Regions from separate parts of the Wenzhouxiangella sp. XN24 genome, predicted to be linked through region 2. Evidence: riboswitches for the same ligand, from Rfam matches in the RefSeq annotation. Region 2 holds a riboswitch; the other holds the start of a gene.

Region 1 (7,871 bases), on a different contig from region 2:
TACGGGCACGGCTACAGTGTGCGTGAAGTTGCGCAGGCCTTCGAACGCGTCACTGGCGAGCCGCTGCCCGTGCGCGAGGCCGAGCGTCGCGCCGGCGATCCGCCGACGCTGGTTGCGAACGCGAGCCGCATCCGCGAGCTGTTTGGCTGGACGCCGAAGCACGACGACCTGGACCAGATCGTCGCCTCCTCGCTGGCCTGGGAGCGGGCGCCGCGGTACAGCGCGTAGACCACCCGGCTTTTTGTCGAAATTCCTTACAATTTCTGATTCTCGAACGCTGTCGCGCCGCAATAACGGCATTTATTTCAGTCGGTTGAGACTATGGTACGAAACTTGTATGTCTCTCCACGAACGGGATTCACATCCCGGATGACGGTTTAGAACGAAACTGCGCGGATCAGGCGCGAGGGAATGAAAAAATGAACTTGACTCAGAGATACAAGACTTTCGGCGCGGCAGCGAGCCTTTTGGCATTGTCTGCGTTGGGGACCGGCGTTGCGTCCGCTGGGCCGATTTTCGTTGACGACACTTCCAGCGGAATCACAGGCGAATACCTTGGCGAGGACTGCATTGCCGCAACCTGCGTACAACTCGGCGACCGCTACACCGTAAGCGGTGGCGCTGTTATTGCTCCCGCTGAATTCGAGCCCGGCGACTACAAGACTCCCGGGTGGGACTCGTCCGACCCGGACAAGACGTTGTCATATAACGTGACCAGCAGTAAAAATGTGCCTCCGGGCGCAATCAGTAAGATCGTCATCTCCGACCTGGACGGCGCGTTCGATTTCTACTGGGGATCGGTGGACTCGTACAACGTGGTGACGTTCTTCTCCGGCGGTAGCAACGTCCTGGCCATCACTGGCACGACGCTGAGTTCTATTGGTGGGGGCACCGCGAACAATTTCGGTTTCGATGCCTACGTCAGTTTCGTCGGCAAGTTTGATAAAGTTGAACTCTCAAGCGCCAACGGCGTCGCCTTCGAGGTGGCAACTGCTGTACCGGAGCCTGGCACACTGGCTCTGTTGGGACTTGGCCTGATCGGCGTTGGCTTCGCGCGTAGACGCGCTGCTGCCTGAACTGATTCGGAAGGACGGGTTTCCGTCGATCCGTAGACCGACGCAAAAGCCCCCTGCAACGAAGTTGCAGGGGGCTTTTCTTTTTCGAGCCACACCTTTGCAAGAATGATGGCGTCGCTCGCGTCGGCTATACCAAGGCATTTCACCGCAATGCCCCCCCGGAGTGCGATTCAGGCTTTAAGCGAGTTGACCGGCCTTAGAAGCCGTTTTTACCCAAGAGAAATCCATTCTAAGCCTTCTAAAAAGGGCGTATTTTGCCCTTTCTCTATTTATTTCATACACTTACTACGGTCCGACCCCAACCAGCCAACCAGAGTGTGACCCCCGTCACACTTCCCATCTCTCCCCCCAAACCCGCGCCAAATACCTATTGCACCCCACCCCGACCGGGCGTAGAACTACCCCCACTGACAAGGGCAAACTCGTCGAAAGGCGGGGACGCAAAGCCACCGGTCTAAGGGACAAGGTCCTACGACAGCGGGGTTGCCAAAGAACCGGATCGCGCTACTCCCCCTCCCAGGGCGCCCTCCAGCCAAACGGCAACCTCCTGTACCAAAGACCCCCGAACGGCCAAGCCTCTCGGCGGTTTCCCCTGTCGGTACATCCCGGAAACGGGCGATACGTAAAGACTTACGAAAGTCGAGGCCACTGAAAAAGGCAAACTCACTGAAAGGTGAGGACGCAAAGCCACCGGTCTAAGGAACCCAACGCAGGGTTCTACGATAGCGGGGCCGCCAGAAAACATGGAAAGACATTCTTCATATCTCAGGCTGCAACGCCGCTCCAGGTTAGCGAGCCTCTTTCCCTCTCCGGCGCGTCCGATCCGGCGCGGTCCTGTCCGCGCACTGCAATGCACTGCTACCCGTGAGTTCAACTTTTCCGTGGCCATGATGCGAAGCGAGGTTTCGCCATGGCTACCTGGAACACACTTCTAAAGTCGCGTTTCACCGCACTGACGGTTGCATTCCTGCTGACGACGCTGAGCGGCTGCGGCAGCGAGAGCGATGACACCGCGGCGGCCGTGACGCCGCCGCCGCCAAGCAGCACGACGCCGCCCCCCAGCACGACCCCGCCAATCGATCCCGAGGTCGAAACCCACATCACCGGCAGCGTCGGCGACGGCCCCATCATCGGCGCCCGCGTCCGCGTCCTCGCCAACACCGGCCTCCTGCTCAGCGAAAGCACCAGCGGCAGCACCGCCGACTACGACGTCAGGATCAAGACCCAGGGCAAGCATTACGCACTCACGATTCGCGCCGACCAGGGCACCGACCTCGTCACCGGACTCGCTCCCGATTTCGAACTGGTCGCCGTCCTGCATAGCCCGTCGAACCGCACCGTCAAGAACCTGAACCCCTTCTCGACGCTGATCTTCGAAGCCGCCCGCATGAACGGCGGCGTCAGCAACGAGACCGTCACTGCCGCCAGCCACGCCGTCGTCACGCGCTACGGCTTCGGTCTCGACACGGCGGTGATCGCCGATCCCGTCGAGACCCCGATCACCGACGAAAACATCCACATGATCGTCCGCTCCAGCGAAACGCTCGGCGAAATGATCCGTCGCACCCGCGATGCCATGACCGCTACCGGCAGCACCATGGACGGGGACGCCATCATGCAGGCCCTCGCGTCCGACCTGATCGACGGCTGGATCGACGGCATGGGCGGCCTCGAAAGCCGCTCCCGGATCGCCGCGGTCGCCAACGTCGCCAGCGCAGCCGTCCTGCTCGAGACCATGAGCAACGAATTGCGCGTGTACGACGTGAATGCGACCGACGCGATGGACCAGGCCGTGCGCCAGGTCCGCCCCAACGCCGACCCGGACGCCTCGGTCAGCACCCTGCCGATCCCCGCGACGGCGTTCGTCCAGGCCAGCCGCCTGCTGCGCGCTGCACAACAGATCAACAACGATCCGGCCATCGCGGCGGCCATTTCGGTCATGGACGCGGCCGCACCCGGCACGAGTCCTGTCGACCTCGCCGCGCAGCTCCCCGCCGACCTGCAGACGGCCCTGCGCCAGGCGACGCTCGACACCGCATATGCGCCCGAGGCGCAGGTGGACGCGATCAACGCCCAGGCCCGCGTGGCGGCACCTCAAGAACCGACCCCGGAACCGACCCCGGAACCGACCCCGGAACCGACCCCGGAACCGACCCCGGAACCGACCCCTGAGCCCGACCCCGAGCCGACCCCTGAGCCCGACCCCGAGCCGACCCCTGAGCCCGACCCCGAGCCGACTCCTGAGCCTGAGCCCGACCCCGAGCCGATCCCGGATCCGGTCCCTGTCAACCAGGCTCCCCAGATCTCCGGCACGCCTGCGACCACCGAGCTGCAGGTCAACGACGGGTGGAACTTCACGCCAAACGCGTCTGACCCCGAGGGCGATCCGCTGACCTTCTCGGTCACCGGTAAGCCCAGGTGGATGAGCCTGAACGCCTCGAACGGACACCTGCAGGGCACCCCCGGCGTCGGCGATGTCGGTACCACCGGACCGATCACGATCTCCGTGACCGACGGCGAGTACACCGTCAGCCTCCCGGCATTCACCCTGACGGTGCTTGCGCCGCCGCCGGTCACCGGCTCGGCCACACTGAGCTGGGCCCCGCCGACCGAGCGCGTGGACGGCTCGGCGATGGGCACGGTCGCCAGTTACAAGATCTACTACAGCCTCAACGGCTCGCAGCTGGACCAGGTCATCACACTGCCCGGCGGCACGACCAGCCACCAGATCCAGGACCTCGGTCAGGGCACGTGGTATTTCGCGGTCACCGCCATATGCGCCGATGGTCTCGAAAGCACCAAGTCAGCCGTCGTGAGCAAGACGATCCAGTAACGGTCTCGGGAGCAGTGCAACGGTCCCCTGGGACCGGTTCCCATGCGCGGGCTGCGCGAGTGGCCCGCGCATTTTTTTGGCCGGGGAAAAGTGTGACGTGGCTCACGTCGGCGGACTTTACAGACCCGGCTGCGGGGCGCGATGGGTAAATTCATAAAATGATGTTTTTATTCGTTATTTTCGAGTTGGCACGCCTTGTGCATCATGAAACGCAACTAAGTAATTCGTTCGTGACCCAAGGTAACATCCATGATTCGCAAGTCATCCCTTTTCGCTCTCTCCGCCGTCGCAGCCCTGGCTGTTGCCGGTGTTGCCCATGCCGGCCCAATTACCTACCAGATCAGCGCCAACGACCTGACTGCTGCCAAGAATGCCGAACTGGCCTTCCTGAGCACCCTCCAGGCGGGTTACACCACCGAGGATTTCGAAGACGTCGCCGACGTTGACGATAACACCCAATACCTGTCGATCATGACGTCTGTCGGCGAATTCGTAAGCGAAGTGCCGGGCACGGGCGGGGCGTGCGACAACGTGTCCATGGGCTACGACTGCGATGAGGGCCTCGCCATTCTGAACGGAGACCCCGGCACGAACCCGTTCTCCGGCCGCTTTAATACCACGGACCCGGGTAACAAGTGGCTCGACAGCTTCGACGCCCAGAAATTCCTGTTCAATGTGGCGGCGGGCAACAATGCCGTGGGTTTCTTCATCACAGACCCCAACGATGCTGGCGGGAGCTTCGATTTCGAAACCACTGACGGCACGTTTACCTTGTCGATCGATGACATCTTCAAAGGCAAGCTTGGCAACAAGGGCGTGTTCTACGTGTCCTTCTTCTCTGAGTTGGACATCGAGAGCATCCGGATTGTCACCAACAACGGGAACGACGGCTTCGGCGTCGACGACGTTACCGTCGGTCGCGTGCCCGAGCCCGGCACCCTCGCCCTCCTCGGTCTCGGCCTGCTGGGCGCCGGGATGATGCGCCGCCGCGGCTAGACACAGACACGTCTACGACTCCTTGGAGTCGACCTTGCAAGGGCCCCTTTCGGGGCCCTTTCTTTTTCGGACTTAGCCGACGCCCACGACGCCCGGGCCGAGTCGCACCCTCTCATCCTCATCCGCGCTGTCCCAACCCAGCGCCCGCGCAAATCTGCGCACGCCCCAACCACCAAAACGTCCTCGGACACGCGAAAACACACCCCCAAGGAAGCTGATTTCCGCATAGCAGCACGGATTTGCCCACGACGGTTCATGCCAAATCTAGAAAAACGCCACAACAGCACCTCGACAATTGGTTAAAGATTCGCCACAAGCTGCCGATTTATAAGGTGAATCGGGCTTCGAAATCCGACGTTATCCGCGCAACTTTATGTTTGTTAATAAAAATTTCGCCAAACCCTTGTTGTTTGACTTAATTACTGATGCTAGAAAAGCGCATCTTTCAGCCCTACCTGCGCCGGGTGGCGCCTCCTTCCACCCGACCGAGGTCATATGGAACAACGGCAAACGAGCGGTTCGCGATTCGTGCCGATCATCGCCTGCCTGGTGCTGGCGGGATGTTTTGGCGACAACGACATTGCTGGTGCGCCGGGCGGCAACCAGCCTCCCCCGGGCGCCGGACAGCCATCTCCTTCGCCGACCCCGCCGCCTCCGCCAAGCCCGCCCCCGGATACCAATGCGCCGCCGACGATCTCCGGCAGCCCGCCCACCTCGGTCACGGTCGGCGAGCCATGGACCTTCCAGCCCAGCATCGCGGATCCGGATGGTGACCAGCTCACCGTGTCGGCGAGCAACCTGCCGGGCTGGCTTTCACTCGACGCGAGCACCGGCCGGGTACACGGCACCCCCGGCGAGGGTGACGTGCGCAGCTGGAACGGCATCGCGCTCACCGTCAGCGATGGCCAGGCCACGGCGAGCCTGTCGGCGTTTTCTGTCAACGTGGTGGCCCGGGGTGCGGTAACGGGCAATGCAACTTTGAGCTGGAGCGCCCCCACCGAGCGCGCGGACGGTTCACCGATCGGTGAACTCGCCGGCTACGAGGTGCTCTACGGCCAGCAATCCCGCAACTACGACATCGTCATCGAGCTCGATAATCCCGGCGTCACGCGCTACATGATCGAGGGTCTCGGACCCGGCACCTGGTTCTTCGCGGTCAAGGCCGTGACGAAGGACGGGCTGGAAAGCGCCCCGTCACAGGAAGTCAGCAAGACGATCGGCTGATTTGCGAAGCCGGCCAACGTGCAAGATTCGCCGCCGCGCACCTTGCAAGATGCGAAGCCGCCCAACGTGTAAGAATCCTCGACACGCGCGCCGAGGACATCCGGGCCAGGGCTAGCGCGACCCCTGGGCTAGCGCGATCCCTTCCGCCACAGCACCACCTCGGCGGTCTGCAACAGGATCACCAGGTCGAACAGGATCGACTTGTTCTTCACGTAGTACAGGTCGTACTGCAGCTTTTCCAGGGCGTCGTGCTCGGACGCGCCATAGGGGTAGCAGAGCTGCGCCCACCCGGTGATGCCCGGCTTCACGCAATGGCGCTCGCGGTAATAGGGAATCTTTTCAGCGAGCTGCTCGACGAATTCCGGCCGCTCGGGCCGGGGACCCACGAAGCTCATCCGCCCCGCCAGCACGTTGAACAGCTGCGGCAGCTCGTCGATGCGGGTCGCGCGGATGAACCGGCCGACCGAGGTCACGCGCGGGTCGTTCTGCTGCGCCCACTTGGCGCCGTCCTTCTCCGCGTCCTCGCGCATGCTGCGGAACTTGAAGAGCGTGAAGGGCTCACCCTCCAGGCCGACGCGGGTCTGGGCATAAAACACGTTGCCGCGGAAGCCGGATGAGACCCAGATCGCCAGCGCGGTGAGCAGCATCAACGGGGCGGTCAGCACCAGTAGTATCCCCGCGGCAATGAGATCGAGGGTCCGCGTCAGCAAGCGCGCCACGCCGCGGCTGTTGATACCCTCGGAGTAAATCAACCAGCTCGGGTAGAGCATGGACAGCTCGACCTTGCCGCTCTCGCGCTCCATGAAATCCAGTACGTCGGTCACCGGCACGCCAGCCAGCCGGCAATCCAGCAGCTGGTGCACCGGCAGGCCGCGCCGGCGATCTTCCATAGCGACCACCACCTCGTCCACGTCATGTTCCAGCACGAAGTCGCGCAGGGAATCGCCCGTCTGGACCCGCGCCTCGGGCGGCACCTTGGCCGTGGAGCCCTCGGTGGGAACATAGCCGACCACCTGGAAATTGCGCAGATCCTGCCGCACGCGCACGTTCTGGACCTCCGCCGCCTTCGCACCCGCGCCATACACGAGCACCCGGCGCGCGAAGCGCTCCCGGCCGACCACCTGCACGAACACCAGCCGCGAAGTGGCGAGTAGCGGCAGGGCGATGCAGATCGAGAGCGCCAGCGTGCTCCGGTTCAGGGTCAAAGATCCCATGAAAAACATCAGGATGGCCATGGCCAGCGCGCCGATCACGAGCCCTACGACCATGCGGGCGATCACGGAGGCCGTGCGAGCATCGAGCCGGCGGTTGTAGAGGCCCATGGCGACGAGCGCGGACAGCACCACCCCCGCGAACACCAGTGATTCGGTCCACGGGGCGCCCACAGCGGCCCGCAGTTGCTCGATGTCACCGGCGTGCAGGACGACGCCCGCAAGGTGGACCGCCACGCACAACAGCAGGAAGTCCACGGTGCCGATGATCAGGGCCCACAGGTCGATGTTCTGCCCGAAGATCTCCACGGACGTCTTGGAGACGCGCCAGCGGCGATGCTTGGGGGTGTTAGGAGAACCAGGCAAGGATTCGGTTTTGGTATTCACGGGCTTCAGAACTGGATATTCCTTCGACGAGTCGCGGGGCTCGACTTGCTCGGTGTCTCCCGACTGCTGGAATTTAAAAGGATTTCCCCTCGACACAACGTGATTCCCGTCACAGGCGGACTGATTCGCCTTCGCCCCGCATAG
Region 2 (7,871 bases):
TGGAGGATCGCGATCGCATCCAGGAAGCCATCGAGGGCAGCGACATGCTGTTCATCACGGCGGGCATGGGCGGCGGCACCGGCACGGGCGCGGCGCCGATCGTCGCGCAGGTGGCCAAGGAGCTCGGCATCCTGACGGTGGCGGTCGTGACCAAGCCCTTCGGCATGGAGGGCCGCAAGCGCCTGGACATCGCGGAGAACGGCATCACCGAGTTGTCCAAGTACGTGGACTCGCTGATCACGATCCCGAACCAGAAGCTGCTCACGGTGCTGGGCAAGCAGACCACGCTGCTGGACGCCTTCAAGTCGGCCAACCAGGTGCTGCAGGGGGCGGTGCAGGGTATCGCCGAGCTGATCACCCGGCCCGGCCTGATCAACGTCGACTTCGCCGACGTGCGCACCGTGATGTCCGAGATGGGCATGGCGATGATGGGCACGGGGCGCGGCACCGGCGAGGACCGGGCGCGCGAGGCCGCCGAAGCGGCGATTTCCAGCCCGCTGCTGGAGGACATCAACCTCGAGGGTGCCAAGGGCATCCTGGTGAACGTCACGGCGGGGATGGACCTGTCGATCGGTGAGTTCGACGAGGTCGGCAACGTGGTCAAGGAAAGGGCCTCCGACGACGCCACGGTGGTGATCGGTACGGTCATCGATCCGTCCATGGAGGGCGAGGTGCGCGTCACGGTCGTCGCCACGGGGCTCGGCGGGGTGGTGCGCCAGCGCGAACCCGAGTTGCGCGTGGCCAGCAGCACCCGCCGCCAGCCGCGTGTGCGGCAGGGCGTCGGCATCGGACCCGTGAACTACAACGAGCTGGACGCGCCGCCGGTGGTGAGGCGGCGTGCCGAGGAGGTCGAAGAGCAGGAAGTCGAGGCGCCGAAGCGGGCCGTCGGCCAGAGCTTCGACTACCGGGCCGACCCCGAGATGCTCGATATCCCGGCTTTCCTGCGCCGCCAGGCCGACTGAGACCGGTACGATGCCTCCCGGGGGAGCCCCGCTCTTCCTCCCCCGGGAGGCGTCCGTTTTAGCATTTTGTGAAAATTATGTTACCTTGTCTCGTTAGTTTGCCCTGAGAAGCGTAACGGCTGGCTGCCTTACGCTCCTTTCATGTGGGCGCACCGAACACGACGGGGCCGTAGCGGCCCCGGCGCTCCGGCCGGGCCGGGCGCGACACGGAGAGGCGTGATGCTGAAACAGCGGACCCTGAAAAACACTATCCGGGCGACGGGCGTCGGCCTGCACACCGGCGAGAAAGTCCTCATGACGCTGGGACCGGCCCCGGTCAATTCCGGCATCGTGTTTCGCCGCAGCGACCTGGACCCGGCCCCGCAGATTCGCGCGGACGGCATGCTGGTCGGCGAGACCACCCTCGGGACGACCCTCGTGCAGGACGGCGTGCGCGTGGCCACGGTCGAGCACCTGATGTCGGCTTTCGCCGGCCTCGGCATCGACAACGCGACGGTCGAACTGTCCGCGACGGAAGTGCCGATCATGGATGGCAGCGCCGGGCCGTTCGTGTTCCTGATCCAGTCCGCCGGGATCGCGGAACAGTCCGCCGCCAAGCGTTTCATCCGCATCCGCCGGCCGGTGGAGGTCCACGAGGGCGACAAGTGGGCGCGTTTCACCCCCTTCGACGGCTTCAAGGTCAATTTCGAGATCGAATTCGATCACCCGGTGTTCAAGCGCCATGCCCAGACTGCCTCGATGGACTTCGGCACGACCTCGTTTCTCCGCGAGATCAGCCGCGCGCGCACCTTCGGCTTCATGCGCGACATGGAGTTCCTGCGCTCGATGAACCTCGGTCGCGGCGGCAGCCTCGACAACGCCATCGTGCTCGACGACTACCGGATCCTCAACGACGACGGGCTGCGCTACGAGAACGAGTTCGTGCGCCACAAGATTCTCGACGCCATCGGCGACCTCTACCTGCTCGGTCACAGCATCATCGGCGAGTTCAGCGGCTACAAGTCCGGGCACGGCCTGAACAACCAGTTGCTGCGCGAACTGGTGCGCAACGAATCCGCCTGGGAAGAAGTGACCTATGCGGACGAGCGCGACGCGCCCTTGAGCTTTGCCGCCGCCGCGGCCTGAGCCTGATCGCCGCGGCTCGGCGGGCGGGCCGGACCTCGATCGCCGCAGCTCAGCGCGTCGGCCGGACCTTGACGTGCACGCGGGTCACGGCGCCGTCGTAACGCGGCGCGAGGCGCGCGACGAGCTCCGGGGCATGAAAACGAATGCGGGTCGCCCAGGCGGCGCTGTCGGCCAGGATCACGACGGTATGCTCGTGCAGGACGGCGCCGGTGACGTGGGCCGCCAGTTCATCCGGCAACAGGGTACGCACGCGGGCATCGAGCTCGCCCGCCTCCCGGGCCCTCAGGACGAGCTGCGACAGGTCGTTTCCGGCCAGCAAGTCCTTGAGCTGCTTGGGTTCTCCGCGAGTGATGTGGTTTTCCCCGAGTTGAGTGAGCGGTGATTTTGCGGCATAGTGGCTAAGCTTGTAAAAGGCAAAGGCGTCGAGAGGCGCCGGCGCAAAGCCACCGGTCTGAGGTTTCCGGTCCTGGTGGGCCGGACTGGCGACAGCGGAGCTGCCGAGCATGACTGAACGAAAAACCAGCAACATACCTGGCCGAAACCGGTTCGCCGGACGCCCGTTGCCTGTCGTCCCGTCCCCCGGGAGGCGGTCGTGAACCTGCTGGTATTCACTTCCCGCACCGGACGCACCCGCCAGGTTCCCCTGAGCCCGCGACCCGTGCTGCTGGTTTCCCTGGCTGTTCTCGCGCTCGTGTTCGTGGCGGGCCTCCTGGCCGGCCGCATTTCCCAGCCCGAAGAAGAGCCGGCGATCATCGCCGAGCTGCGCGCCACCCTCGAGGCCCAGCAGGACGAACTCGCCGCCATCCGCGACCAGTCCGGACGCAATCTCGACGCGCTGGCCATCCGCCTCGGCCAGCTGTCCGCCCACATCACCCGCCTGGACGCCCTCGGGCAGCGCCTCGTGACCATGGCGGATCTCGAGGACGGCGAGTTCAATTTCGGCTCCATGCCGCCGCAGGGCGGGCCCGACCCGGTCGAGGACGCGGCCTCGCTGCGCTCCGGCGAGATCTCCGTGCTGCTCGACGAGCTCGAGTACCAGATCGCGGATCGCACCCGCCAGCTCGACGTACTCGAGGCGCTGCTGTTCAACCGCCGCCTCAACGATGAAGTCCGCCTCGAGGGGCGTCCCATTCGCGGCGGCTGGACCTCTTCGGGCTACGGCTATCGCACCGATCCGTTCACCGGCAAGCGCGCCTTCCACAGCGGGCTCGATTTCGTCAGCCCGGCGGGCAGTGACGTGCTGGCGATCGCCGCGGGCGTCGTCACTTTCTCCGGCAAGCGCGCCAACTACGGTTACCTGATCGAGATCGATCACGGCAACGGCCTCGTCACCCGCTACGGCCATAACACCGAAAACCTGGTGACGGTCGGCGACGCCGTGAAGAAGGGCGAGGTGATCGCCCTGGTGGGTTCGACCGGCCGCTCGACCGCGCCCCACGTTCACCTGGAAGTGATCGAGAACGGCCGGCACGTCAATCCGCGCCAGTACCTGAAGTGACGCCGCGAGGCGCCGACGCGCGCGGTTTCGGCGGCCGGCAGTTTCCCCCTTGGGCTCGAGGCCGTAAAATACGCGGTCTTTGAGCGTCGGCGGCGCCCGTCGCCGCCAGCCACAGAATCTTTTCACGGGCGCCCGCGCCGCGAGCGTGCCCCGAGGTATCCAGCAGTGCGCAATCTGTTCGCAGGGATTTTCGGCAGCCGTAACCAGCGACTGCTCAAGAGCTATTCGAAAAACGTCAAGCAGATCAACGCGCTGGAGGAGACCGTCAGCGCCCTGTCGCCGGAGGACATGAAGGCCCGCACCGCCGAGCTGAAGGCCGAGGTCGAGGCCGGCAAGACGCTCGACGCCGTGCTGCCGGAAGCCTTCGCCCTGGCCCGCGAGGCGGCGAAACGGGCCCTGGGCATGCGCCATTTCGACGTCCAGCTGATCGGCGGCATGGCGCTGCACGAGGGCAAGATCTCGGAAATGCGCACCGGCGAAGGCAAGACGCTGGTCGCGACCCTGCCGGCCTACCTGAACGCCCTGTCCGGCAAGGGCGTGCACATCGTCACCGTCAACGAGTACCTCGCGCAGCGCGACGCCGAGTGGATGGGACCGGTGTACGAGACGCTCGGCCTCACGGTCGGCGTCATCCGCTCCAACCAGGATCCGGCCGAGAAGCATGCGGCCTACGGCGCCGACATCACCTACGGCACGAACAACGAGTTCGGTTTCGACTACCTGCGCGACAACCTCGCCTTCAGCCTCGAGCAGCGCTCGCAGCGCGGCCTGAACTTCGCGATCGTCGACGAGGTCGACTCGATCCTCATCGACGAGGCGCGCACCCCGCTGATCATTTCCGGTCCGGCCGAGGACAGCACCGAGACCTACCTGAGGGTGAACCAGCTCGTGCCGCAGCTCGAGCCGCAGGTCGAGAAGGAAGGGCCCGGCGATTTCAGCGTCGATGAGAAAGCCAAGCAGGCCTTTCTCACCGAAGAGGGCCACGCCAAGGTGGAGGCCCTGATGGCCTCGGCCGGGCTGATCCAGCCGGGCGAAAGCCTTTACGACGCGCGCAACATCATGCTGATGCAGCACCTGGCCGCCGCCCTGCGCGCGCATTTCATCTATCGCCGCGACGTCGAGTACATCGTCAAGGACGGCGAGGTCATCATCGTGGACGAGTTCACCGGCCGCACCATGCCGGGACGCCGCTGGTCGGACGGCCTGCACCAGGCAATCGAGGCCAAGGAAGGGGTCAAGGTCCGCCAGGAGAACCAGACGCTCGCCTCGATCACTTTCCAGAACTTCTTCCGCATGTACGAGACCCTGTCCGGCATGACGGGCACGGCCGACACGGAGGCCTTCGAGTTCCAGCAGATCTACGGTCTCGAGGTCGTGGTGATCCCGACCCACCGCCCCATGATCCGCGCCGACCACGCGGACCTGGTCTACCTGACGAAGAAAGACAAGTTCGACGCCATCCTCGACGACATCCGCGACTGCCGTGAACGCGGCCAGCCGGTGCTCGTGGGCACGACGTCCATCGAGACCTCCGAGCTGTTGTCCAGCGTCATGACCAAGGAGAAGATCGGCCACGAGGTGCTCAACGCCAAGCAGCACGCCCGCGAGGCGGAAATCGTGGCGCAGGCGGGGCGGCCCGGCGCGGTGACCATCGCCACCAACATGGCGGGGCGCGGCACCGACATCGTGCTCGGCGGCAGCATCGTCGCGGACCTGGACGCGGCCGGGGACGACCCGGAGAAGCAGGCGAAGGTCAAGGAAGAATGGCAGGCGCGTCACCAGCAGGTGATCGACGCCGGCGGGCTGCACATCATCGGCACCGAGCGCCACGAGTCGCGGCGCATCGACAACCAGCTGCGCGGCCGCTCAGGGCGCCAGGGCGACCCGGGTTCGAGCCGCTTCTACCTGTCGATGGAAGACAACCTCATGCGCATCTTCGGCGAGCCGGAGAAGACCAAGGCGTTGCTCTCGCGCGTCGGCATGAAGGAAGGCGAGGTCATCGAGAGCCGCATGCTGAGCCGCCAGATCGAGCGGGCCCAGCGCAAGGTCGAGGCGCACAACTTCGACATCCGCAAGCAGCTGCTCAAGTACGACGACGTCGCCAACGACCAGCGGCGCGTGATCTACGGCCAGCGCACGGAGCTGATGGAAGCCGAGGAGATCGGCGATTCCATCGCGGGGATCCGCGAGGAGGTCGTCAACGATCTCGTCGAGCGTTTCGTGCCCGCGAACAGCGTCGAGGAGCAGTGGGATATCGAAGGCCTGGAGAAGCAGCTCGACATCGACTTCGGCTTCACCCTCGACCTCGCGGCCTGGATCAAGGAGGACCCGGACGCGGATCCCGAGCGCATCGCCGCGCGCGTGCTCGAGGAGGCGGACCGCCGCTACGAGGAGAAGGTCGAGAAGATCGGGGACAAGGTCATGCGGCAATTCGAGAAGGCCGTGATGCTGCAGCAGCTCGACGTGCAGTGGAAGGAGCATCTCGCGGCGATGGACTACCTCCGCCAGGGCATCCACCTGCGCGGCTACGCGCAGAAGAACCCCGAGCAGGAGTACAAGCGCGAAGCCTTCCAGATGTTCAGCGACATGCTCGACCGCGTGAAGCGCGACGTCATCAGCATCGTGTCGCGCGTGCAGATCCGCAGCCAGGAAGAAGTGGACGCCATCGAGCGCCAGCGTCGCGAGGCGGCCGCCATGAAGCTGCAGCTGCAGCATGGCGAAGCGCAGTCCGCCACCGGCGGCCCCGGCCCAGGTTCGGCCCCTGGCGCTGGCCCCGGTCCCGTCGCCCAGCGGGCCCGCCCGCCGGCGGCCGGCGCCGAGGCGGCCGAACCCTTCGTCCGCCCGGAACGCAAGGTGGGCCGCAACGAGCCGTGCCCCTGTGGCTCGGGCAAAAAGTACAAGCACTGCCACGGGCAGCTGAACTGAGCTCCGCGCGACCGCGTATCCACGTGGTGGCTGCCGTCCTGGCCAGGGCGGACGGCCGCGTGCTGATCGCCCAACGGCCGGCCGGCAAGCCCATGGCCGGCGCCTGGGAGTTTCCCGGCGGCAAGCTCGATCCCGGCGAGGAGCGCTTCGCCGGGCTCGCGCGCGAGCTCGACGAGGAGCTCGGCGTGCAGGTCGAGGCTGCGCGCCCCCTGATCCGCTACGTGCACAGTTACCCGGAGCGGGACGTCGATCTCGACACCTGGCGGGTGACGCGCTGGCACGGCGAGCCGCGTGGGCTCGAGGGCCAGGCGCTGGACTGGCGCGCGCCGGACACGCTGGCGGCTAGGGACACGCTGGGCGCCGGGGACACGCTGGCCACGATGGGACTGCTGCCGGCGGACGCGGCAATCGTCTCGGCGCTGCGCCTGCCCAGCCTGCTGTCCGTCACGCCCCCGGCCGCGCCCGATGGGGAGGCGGCGTTCCTCGACGCGCTGGAGACGGCAGCGGGAAGCGCGCCGTTGATCTGCCTGCGCCGCCCGGACCTGGAGCCCGCGGCCCTGCTCGAACTGGCGGCCGGTGCGGCATGCCGGATCGAGGACACGGGCGCCCGGTTGCTGCTGCACGGCGAGCCGGCGGCGCTCGCGCCGCTGTTGCTGGAGCCACCGGCGGCGTTGCGCGCGCGGCTCGGCGACGCGATCGCGGGCTTGCACGTCCCCGCGCGCAGCCTGGCAGGCCTGTCCGCGCGGCCCGTGCCGGCTTCGTTGTGGTTCGGCGCCTCCTGCCACGACGCAGCGGAGCTGGAAGCGGCCCGGAGTGCGGGCGCCGATTACGCGTTCCTCGGGCCCGTGCAGCCGACGGCCAGCCATCCCGGCGCTCCGGGGATCGGCTGGCCGGCATTCACGGCCGCCGTGGAGCCGCTGGCGATGCCGGTCTACGCGATCGGGGGGCTAGGGCCGCAGGATCTCGACGAGGCCTGGCAGGGTGGTGCGCAGGGAGTAGCGGCGATCCGGGGCTTGTGGCCGGGGAGGCCTGCAGATTCATAGTCGGTCTCGGCCCTGGCGAGAACGTCACCGAGGAATCGAACGCCGCGAAGCGGCCCGTCAATCCCGTCGGCGATCGTCCGGCAGGTCGAGCTCGCCCTCGATGTCGCTGCCGCCGTCCCCATGGGCGTCGCCGGGAATGGCGTGCTCCTCGCTGAACCACTGGCCCAGGTCGATGAGCCGGCAGCGCTCGCTGCAGAACGGCCGCCAGCGCGCCGCCGGCGACCAGGTGACACGCTTGCCGCAATGCGGACAGGAGACTTCGTGCATGACGCGGCTCAGCAGCAGGTCAGGTCGAAGCTGACGTTCTCGGTGACCTGC

The links. A riboswitch is a leader RNA that binds a small molecule or an ion and turns the genes downstream of it on or off. The one in region 2 is predicted to bind cyclic di-GMP.
Region 1: it holds a riboswitch for cyclic di-GMP, as region 2 does, so the genes downstream of both, G6032_RS10835 (putative Ig domain-containing protein) here and G6032_RS02505 (M23 family metallopeptidase) in region 2, are expected to answer to the same signal.

The regions. Positions count from the first base shown of each region.
Region 1 is NZ_JAAMFG010000034.1:665,801-673,671, forward strand. It holds gene galE (UDP-glucose 4-epimerase GalE) at 1-228, shown strand, start outside; gene G6032_RS15495 (PEP-CTERM sorting domain-containing protein) at 420-1,076, shown strand; cyclic di-GMP riboswitch class I at 1,482-1,567, shown strand; cyclic di-GMP riboswitch class I at 1,723-1,815, shown strand; gene G6032_RS10835 (putative Ig domain-containing protein) at 1,987-3,909, shown strand; gene G6032_RS10840 (PEP-CTERM sorting domain-containing protein) at 4,159-4,905, shown strand; gene G6032_RS10845 (putative Ig domain-containing protein) at 5,401-6,129, shown strand; gene G6032_RS10850 (TIGR03013 family XrtA/PEP-CTERM system glycosyltransferase) at 6,258-7,727, opposite strand.
Region 2 is NZ_JAAMFG010000021.1:238,139-246,009, forward strand. It holds gene ftsZ (cell division protein FtsZ) at 1-962, shown strand, start outside; gene lpxC (UDP-3-O-acyl-N-acetylglucosamine deacetylase) at 1,182-2,087, shown strand; gene G6032_RS02500 (DciA family protein) at 2,137-2,406, opposite strand; cyclic di-GMP riboswitch class I at 2,490-2,589, shown strand; gene G6032_RS02505 (M23 family metallopeptidase) at 2,680-3,585, shown strand; gene secA (preprotein translocase subunit SecA) at 3,751-6,510, shown strand; gene G6032_RS02515 (Nudix family hydrolase) at 6,507-7,553, shown strand; gene G6032_RS02520 (DNA gyrase inhibitor YacG) at 7,611-7,820, opposite strand; gene zapD (cell division protein ZapD) at 7,829-7,871, opposite strand, start outside.